One region of the Paenibacillus sp. FSL H7-0357 genome, then DNA from elsewhere that is predicted to be linked to it. Evidence: riboswitches for the same ligand, from Rfam matches in the RefSeq annotation. Region 1 holds a riboswitch; each other region holds the start of a gene.
What was found. Region 1 has a riboswitch for cyclic di-GMP ahead of H70357_RS32300 (flagellar assembly protein A). Riboswitches for the same ligand answer to the same signal wherever they lie in the genome.

Region 1 (3,136 bases):
GGAGTCCGTGCACTCCGCTTCGTTCATTACGAAACGGACATCGCCGGAAGAGAACAGCTGGCTGTGCAGAATCCCCTCCTTATGAACATGGAGATCTCCGCCGGATTTAATAATGCTATGCTGTGACGAGGCAATGTCGATCTGTGTATTCTCCTCCTGCATCCCGGATATGGCGTCATGCAAATCCTGCAACAGCCTCAGAAAGGTGCTTAGAACAGCATCCGTGAAGAAATCGGTGAACTGCCCCGGGTGCAGGAATACCTCCAGCATATGTCTTAATTGCCCGGTGTCGATAGGATAATCGGGATTCATCCCGGCAATAACATCCTGGAGATCACTGATCAGGCCGGGGAGATGGTCATATTTGCTTTCCAGCAGCAGCATAACGACCAGACCGTATTTTACGGTTTGCTGGCGTGATTGGACGGTATTCGCCAACTGCTGCGACGCTTTTCTCAGACTGGTCATTTCCTCCATCAAGAGAGCGGAGTACATGCAGAGGCGGTTATGTCTCGCTCCATAATGACCGGAGTACAATTGGCTGCTGACAACCTTGCCCTGGACAAAAATGCTGCCTGTAGCTGTGATTGTCGCATGCGTAACATCGCCGTATATGTATACATTTCCCAACGCCTCAAGGATGGTTTGGTTTCCGATATCATTAGTGGCGACCACATCACCCGGGAACATCATTTTGGCGGCTTCGGGGTCCGTATCCCCGGGAACAAGATATGTCTGGGGGAAATCAAAAACCTTGCGGTTCAGACCGCATCCCGTTAAGCGGGGCCTTCCCTGGCGGAGGGAGACGATCCCGCCGTCCGCCAGCAGGGTTGTACATTCTTTAGTGACCAGCTGAATGTCTTGCGGCGGCGGGGAGGGAATAATTCCGCCATACACGTCGATGCCGGGCACTCCCTCTTCCGCAGGCAGCTTACAGGCAATGACCTCTCCCTCCTGGACAAAGGGAACCCTTGGATGGTTCGGGAAATCTGCAGGATCGGCAGTCCGAATGAATTCATATTCCCTGTCCTCAGCAAATAACAGCTCCAGCCGGGCATTCTTGCCGGGAATAGGGGCTTTACCCTCAGCGATGCAGACCGGGAGATAGGTAGGGTTGTTCAGCTCTGCATAAAGAGCTGGAATATTGAGATCGCGCATAATGGAGCTTTTCTTGAAGCCGGCGATAATCTGGTCCACCGTAAGGGTGGACAGCAGCAGGCCGCAATTTGGTTCCGCCCGGACCGTGACATCTGCTGCAGCCGGGGAGCTGGCGAGCTTCCAGGCGTACTTTTCTGCACGGTAGAGCGTGAAGTAGACCTTCAGTTTATCTTCGGATACGGTAATCTGATACTGCGGCTTCTCGCAAATCTCCCAGGTGATACGGTCTGTGGGGGTTACTTCCGTAGGATCTGTCACCGTCTTCCGGTTAATATTCAACACCACAGGGTGAACGGAGGAAATGACAGCGGGTTTGCCGCCGGGCAGAGGAGGAGTGATGAATATTTGGTTGTTCTGTACGATAATACGTCCGTTCTTATCCTCATCTCCCCCACGGAGCGGCTTAGCCTGCACAGAGGGCAGAGCCGGAAGATCGGGGTTCCCGATTGGCGTTGTGGTATGAAATACATGCCTGAATTTCTCGATGATATGCTGTGGCATTACTCTAACCTCGCTTCTTCGTATAATCAATGGCATCTGTACAGAAAAGAGCATCATGGACTATGATAGATTGTCTTAATCTACCGGTACCCAAGTCACATCTCAATTGGCAGCCTGGCGACCATGAATGGATAGTCTCACATTCTTAGGCCCATCGCTTTGCGTCCTGCCCTTTCGGGAAGTTTGCCTTTAAAAAAATAGATCAATGATATACATTCAGCATGAGGTCATTTAATCGACTCAAATCGACAGGGAATGTTCAATACTGGATTGGTTGCCAAAATAAATCTACAAACAAGCTTAATTCTAGTACTTTAGTATTAATTTTTCAACTTATTAATAATAAATCTCTCTGGTATCCCTTTAAAAGGGACGGCTTTGAGTCCAAGCGATATTACAAGCAAAAACGACCCTGCCTTTTTCTCAAAGGACAGGGTCGTTTCTGCAAAAAAAAGGACGCTCCCAAGCTTATAGCTTGTGGGAGAGCCCTCTTTTAACAAGATGTACGGCGCGCGCGCTTCCGGACCGGACGGAGGCTGGTGCCGGTATAACTGTGGCTGCATAATCGGCCCGTTCAATTTCCTCCAGCACCCGGTTAAGATGGGAGAAGACGGCTCCGAGATCGCGGACTGCTGTCAGCGAGCATTGACCCTGCAGCTCGGAGAACCAGGCGAACTGCAGATCCCGGGCACGGCGCAGCGCTTCGGGGAGCGAACGGGTGCATTCGGCATCGGACAAAGTCTTGGTTCCATACAAGGCGATGCAGTCTGCGGTTGCCGTTACGACCTCTGTCATCCAGTCAGCTGCGGCATAATGTGCAGGCAGGAGGGAAATCTCCTCGGCGATCTCCTTGACGTAGCGGTGAACCTTCTGCAGATGCGAGGTTGCCTGTGTCAATGACCGCAATCCGCCGCGGCATTGATAATGGGATAACGTATAGTGCAGCTCTTTCTGCTGCTTGTCGCTCTTCGCCAGCAGTTGTCCGGAACGCACCAGCCTCTCCGGAGCCTGCTTGGAACTGCTGCTCTCTGCGGCGAGTCCGGTCAAGGCATCGGCCAGCAGCAGGGTCCCTTCCAGTGCCAGGCGTTTAACCTTGACGAACCCCCCGGGGGGGACGATAATCATATTTATTATTAAGGCAATCAGCACGCCGATTAAGGTCTCCGCGACTCTCCACACGATATAAGGGTCCTGATAAAAGGTCAATGCCAGCACGGAGGTCACACCGACCTGGGAAACGGCTTGAATGTTAATCCGGCATGCGGTGGCCACACCGATGCCGATCAACAGCATCAGCAGAATAGACAGTGCCCCCACGTCGAAGAAATGGCCCACGAGCAGGCTGACAATTCCACCGAGCACAACGCCCATCAGACGGTAAATCCCTTTTTCCAGCGAAGCCTTGACGCTTCCTTGGGTGATAAGAATTGCGGCAAGCGGTGCAAAGTATAAATAACTGTCGCCGTGCAGGCTGTGA
Region 2 (3,136 bases), 890 kb from region 1:
TACAGGTCTTGCCGACTCCCATGGCGAGGCCTGTTTTTATTCTTCAACGCACCAAAGGCTATAGGCTTGCTTGAGGGCCGGATTTGTTTTTGTACTGTTCCTCATAGCTGTGGTAGCCGGAGATATCGAGTCCCAGGTATTTGCGCATATGGATAGCGGCCTGTGCAGCGATGACGTCATCCAGCAGCAGCATCCGTTCATGATATCCCCGGCATATAAATTTGGCCTCGATGCCGACCTGGAGCCGCTGCTGTTCATAGACCTTAATTCCGCGTTTCCTCATTTCGGCGCGCACATCCCTCAGATCGGCAGTAGCCGCATTCGCAGCAGTACGGAGAACATCCATGTATGGGGCGGGGGTCCGCAGTTGTGTCGACATAATGGCTGAATCCCGTTCAAAGGCTGATAAAATCAGCGGAAGCAATATATAGGATTTGACCAGTGTATTATCGTTACTCTCCGCTCTATGCATAAATTCAATCACCTCTAATAAGAACGTATATTCGTATTTTAACCGATTATTCAAAAATTAATCAATGGAATTTCTAAACAACTGAAACAATGTGACATAATTCACAAAATAATTATAAGAATTATTTTATATTAAAATTGAAATAATAAATATTGAAAAATAAAGCTCATTGATAAGGAGAATTGTGATGAATTATGAGGGAAGTCTCCGCCGCGGGTTGTTGTTCGGGTTGTTTCTAAGTGTTCCACTATGGATGTCCATGATCGGCTGGGTTCAGCTGTTATAAAATATACAAATTCTAAGTCCGGCTGTTGCCCGCTGACTTATGTAAATTGACAATGACTAAAAACTGCTGCCAAGAGCTGGTGACAGTTTTTTTGCCGTTTCGACATAAGTTGAAAAGTGGTTCGAATATACTAATTTTTAATATTGAAAATTTGTTTTATATGATCGGCAAATACAACGAAACCCTTATGTGATGCGGGATTGAGGACTTTTTTAGAGAATCTATCAAAAAAAATAAGGAATAGATTGACAAACGGAGGGGTGAAGAGATAGACTGATTCTAGTCCGAAAGTAACAAAAGTCATAGACTACATAGAATACAACTGTTACCAACTTCTCATGTATAATCGCAAACCGTTCGAAAGAGCGGGACGCAAAGTCAGGAATCTACAGCACTCTAAAGGTGCCATGATCGTCCGGCCGCCATGAAGCTAACCCTTCTTGGCGGTCTTTTTGTTGTTACGGGCTAATCTGTGCATTCATAGAATAGTTACATAGGAGGTGCACATCGTTGTTGAAGAAAAAATCATTAGCCTTGATTCTGACGGGGATTTTAACCATCGGCAATATGCTTCATCCGGGGATCAATGCAGAGGCGGCAAGCATGCCGTACACCCCAACACCGGTGCTGGGAGTCGCCGGGAATTTCAACGCCTTTATCTTTGGAGATTTCGCGCAAAGCAATGACCAGATCCACGGACGGCTTGCTGCTGCAGGGAACATTACTCTTCAAGGATATGGCGTATCCAAGGATGCTGTAGGCGGAGATGTGCTTATCGCCGGCAAAAACATCGACTTTTCAAATGGAACAGTTTATGGCACCTCTGTGTATGGAGGCAGCATGAAAAGTTCAGGAGCTGATCTTAAAGGAGGTACGCGGCAGGATCATCCGATCGATTTTCAAGCTGAGGAGCAATTTTTGATTCAGCGTTCGAGTGAACTAGCTGCTCTGAAACAAACGCAGCCCTTTGTCAGAGATGGAGGGAAAATGACGATTAACGCTCCGGATTCCTTTAATGTCATTCATTTGACTGCTGCGGATTTGGCGGTTACCAACGGTCTCCAGTTCAACATTGCAGGAAATGCCACGGTAATTATCAATGTAAGCGGGAATAAGGTCGTCATTCCGGATTTTCAAATGTGGAACGGCAAACCTCACAATGTGCTGTTCAACTTCTACGAAGCTTCTTCTGTAGCAAATGGCAACACAACCATTGAAGGAACCATGTTAGCGCCTCATGCCTTTGTGGCATTCAGCCGAGCTGAGCTGCATGGTACCCTTATTGCAAAAGGATTCAGCGGTTATATTCAGATGCATCATCATACCTTTGAGGGAACGGTGCCGCCAGTCGGGCCGACGCCGACACCAACGCCGACGGCGACGCCAACACCGACGCCGACACCGACACCAACGGCGACACCAACGCCGACACCAACGGCGACGCCAACACCAACGCCGACACCGACACCAACGGCGACGCCAACACCGACACCGACACCGACGCCGACACCAACACCAACGGCGACGCCAACACCAACACCAACACCAACGCCGGTACCGACGCCGACACCAACGGCGACGCCAACACCGACACCAACGCCAACACCGACACCGACACCGACACCGACACCAACACCAACAGCAACGCCAACACCGACGGCGACGCCAACACCGACACCAACGCCAATACCGACGCCGACACCAACACCAACGCCGGTACCGACGCCGACACCAACGCCGGTGCCAACGGCGACGCCAACACCAACACCGACGCCGACACCAACGCCAACACCGGTGCCGACACCGACGCCAACACCGGTGCCGACACCAACGCCAACACCGGTGCCGACACCAACGCCAACACCGGTGCCAACACCAACACCGGTGCCGACACCGACGCCAACACCGGTACCGACACCAACGCCGACATCAACGCCAACACCGGTGCCAACACCAACACCGGTACCGACACCAACGCCAACGCCGACACCAACGCCAACACCGGTGCCAACACCAACGCCGGTACCAACACCGGTGCCAACACCGACACCAACACCGACACCGACACCAACGCCAACACCGACACCGGTGCCAACACCGACACCAACGCCGGTACCGACGCCGACACCGACACCGGTGCCAACACCGACACCAACGCCGGTACCGACACCAACACCAGCGCCAACACCGGTACCAACGGCGACACCAGTGCCGACACCAGTGCCGACACCAGTGCCAACGGTAGAACCAACGCCAGCGCCGACAAGCGTAACGCCAACGGTAGACCCGACGCCAGCACCGACGAGTGTAGCGCCAACGGTAGAACCAACGCCAGCGCCGACGAGTGTAGCGCCAACGGTAGAACCAACGCCAGCGCC
Region 3 (3,136 bases), 1.1 Mb from region 1:
CTTTAAGGATAAGAGTCAGGCTAGCAAGGACAGTTTTGACCGTATGCAATTAGTCCGATTCATCATACTGAACCTGGTTGTACTGGGGATATCAGTGCTGCTGATGCATCTGCTAACGGACAAATTTGGAGTTCAGGTGCTGATTTCCAAAGTGCTGGTTACGTTCGTCACCGTCATCATCAATTTCTTTGGCAGCCGTAAATGGGTATTTTAAGTCAAATGTTGGGCCGTGGAGTTTCTTTATCTTAAAGATCGGGGGGATTTGATGCGTAAGTTTTCCTATTTGATCATAATTGCAGGAGTTCTAGTCATGCTGTATCCAAAAGCGAGCGAATGGTATAACGACCGGCAGCAAGAGAAGCTGCTGAAGGAGGCTGAACAGGCTTATAGTGAGCTGGCCCCTTCGTCAGAGCCCGATCTGAAAAAACAGTACGCCGAGGTCACTGCACTGCTGGCAGAAGAATCAGCTGGGGATGAACCAGTGCAGGCTGCCGAACCGGCAGAGCAGGAAATAGAGGTCGGCGGCAAAGTGACCGGAATTATCACAATCGACAAAATCGATTTGAAATTGCCCATATTGGAAGGGGCGACCAAAGCCAACATGAAGCATGCCGCAGCCCATATGAAGGAAACCGCTCCAATCGGTGAAATAGGCAATGCTGCCATAGCTGCACACAGGTCTAGGACTACAGGGAGATTATTCAACAGACTGAACGAAGTAAAGGTCGGAGATACCATTTCCGTCAAGACAAGCGATCAGGAGTATAAATACGAGGTTTATGATATCTCGATTGTTGAGCCTACGGATGTGTCTGTACTGAACGGGAATAAACAAGATAAGATCCTTACCCTCATTACGTGTGATCCTTTGGTAAATCCGACCCATCGACTGATTATCCACGCTAAAGCGGTTTGAAGTAAGAGAACAGATCATAAAATGCGAAAATTATAAAAATTTAAATGAATTAAGTAGAAATCTAGTGATTTAGGTCTTGTAACTAGGCATTAATATGATACTATATAACTATAAAAGCTAAACACGATAACGGCAAACCTATCGAAAGGTAGGGACGCAAAGCTAAAGGGCCTTCCCTGTAAGGATGGCAGCCAGCTACCGAATGAAGAGGCTTTTTTTGTTTGTTCTTAAGATGAATCTAGTATATTCCAATAGTAGTAGGAACAGATAAAGCTTAAACGATAACGGCAAACCTATCGAAAGGTAGGGACGCAAAGCTAAAGGGCCTTCCCGGGTATGGATGGCAGCCAGCTACCGAAAGGGGTTTTATCCATGAAGAAGTTCTATTATATGTTCTTGACCTTGTTCGTCCTGGTTACTTCTGTTCAAGTAAGCACAGCTAACGCATCCAGCGTAGAGTCGGGCTGGTTAAATACATCGCAATTGAGCCAAGGGGTTGTCCAAGTTTCCTATGATGTTCCCAAGGACAAACGTATCAAGCTCATGATTACTAAAGACAACAAGAGCTACTCTTATAACTTATATGCCTCCAAAGCTACAGAAACGTTTCCACTGCAGCAGGGGAATGGCGCTTATAAAGTGTCAGTCCTAGAGAACACCAGCGGCAACAAATACAAAGTGCTTTCTTCCGAAACCGTAGACCTGAGCATGAGCAACACCAACGCCGTATATTTGAGTTCCGTACAGAATGTGAAATGGAATTCTTCCGATAAAGCAGTACTGAAAGCTAAGCAGCTTACGCAAGGGCTGACCACTGATGAAGCAAAGGTACAAGCTATCTATAATTACATCGTGGCGAATGTAAAGTACGACTACACCTTGGCGGCTAATGTTACGCAGGATTATATCCCGAACAACGACAACACACTCGCTAGTAAGAAAGGGATTTGCTACGATTATGCATCTTTGTTCGCCACTATGCTCCGCAGTGAAGGGATTCCGACAAAGCTGGTAATGGGCAATACGAGTTATGTATCTGTATATCATGCCTGGAATGAAGTATTGCTTAACGGCAAATGGGTAACGATCGATACGACAGTGGACGCCGGATTAGGTAAGAACAAAGAAACAGGCTTCACCAAAGCGTCGAGCAAATATACAGCAGCTAAGATCTACTAATCCTGTAGAATGATGATTACTCTAAGATAACCGGCTTAATATTTAAGCCGGTTATCTTTTTTTGTTTAAGGGGTTGCTTTTTTATATTGATGTGGGGTATTATAGGTAAGCGTTGTTAGAGCGCACCCAAGTAAATAAGGAATGGCTGAAAAGTTGTTTCAAAAAAAAGCTTGCGTTTCTAAATCAAACGTGATATATTATAAGAGTTGCTGGTGACGAGATAATCGACACTGACAACGAGCTTGATCTTTGAAAACTGAACAACGAGTGAGTATGGAAATCACGCAAGTGAGATCCAAAATTAGAGAATGTAAATTCTCGTCAGATGTTTCAAATTGAGCAATCGCTCTTTCTAAATACCAATTTGGAGAGTTTGATCCTGGCTCAGGACGAACGCTGGCGGCGTGCCTAATACATGCAAGTCGAGCGGAGTTATGAAGGAGCTTGCTCCGGATTAACTTAGCGGCGGACGGGTGAGTAACACGTAGGCAACCTACCTCTTTGACTGGGATAACTACCGGAAACGGTAGCTAATACCGGATAATTCCTTTGTTCACATGGACGAAGGATGAAAGGCGGAGCAATCTGCTACAAGGAGATGGGCCTGCGGCGCATTAGCTAGTTGGTGGGGTAACGGCTCACCAAGGCGACGATGCGTAGCCGACCTGAGAGGGTGAACGGCCACACTGGGACTGAGACACGGCCCAGACTCCTACGGGAGGCAGCAGTAGGGAATCTTCCGCAATGGGCGAAAGCCTGACGGAGCAACGCCGCGTGAGTGATGAAGGTTTTCGGATCGTAAAGCTCTGTTGCCAGGGAAGAACGTCCGGTAGAGTAACTGCTACCGGAGTGACGGTACCTGAGAAGAAAGCCCCGGCTAACTACGTGCCAGCAGCCGCGGTAATACGTAGGGGGCAAGCGTTGTCCGGAATTATTGGGCGTAAAGCGCGCGCAGGCGGCTATTTAAGTCTGGTGTTTAAACCTTGGGCTCAACCTGAGGTCGCACTGGAAACTGGGTGGCTTGAGTACAGAAGAGGAAAG

Region 2: linked by a shared signal. The riboswitch ahead of H70357_RS34920 (collagen-binding domain-containing protein) and the one ahead of H70357_RS32300 (flagellar assembly protein A) in region 1 are both predicted to bind cyclic di-GMP.
Region 3: linked by a shared signal. The riboswitch ahead of H70357_RS03095 (transglutaminase-like domain-containing protein) and the one ahead of H70357_RS32300 (flagellar assembly protein A) in region 1 are both predicted to bind cyclic di-GMP.

The regions. Positions count from the first base shown of each region.
Region 1 covers NZ_CP009241.1:7,314,915-7,318,050, reverse strand. Annotated here, with positions in the region: gene H70357_RS32300 (flagellar assembly protein A) at 1-1,659, opposite strand, end outside; cyclic di-GMP riboswitch class I at 1,765-1,857, opposite strand; gene H70357_RS34700 (FUSC family protein) at 2,128-3,136, opposite strand, start outside.
Region 2 covers NZ_CP009241.1:513,996-517,131, forward strand. Annotated here, with positions in the region: gene H70357_RS02280 (YhjD family protein) at 59-472, opposite strand; cyclic di-GMP riboswitch class I at 1,096-1,185, shown strand; gene H70357_RS34920 (collagen-binding domain-containing protein) at 1,269-3,136, shown strand, end outside.
Region 3 covers NZ_CP009241.1:693,458-696,593, forward strand. Annotated here, with positions in the region: gene H70357_RS03085 (GtrA family protein) at 1-214, shown strand, start outside; gene H70357_RS03090 (class D sortase) at 311-916, shown strand; cyclic di-GMP riboswitch class I at 1,038-1,119, shown strand; cyclic di-GMP riboswitch class I at 1,193-1,275, shown strand; gene H70357_RS03095 (transglutaminase-like domain-containing protein) at 1,289-2,095, shown strand; rRNA gene H70357_RS03100 (16S ribosomal RNA) at 2,457-3,136, shown strand, end outside.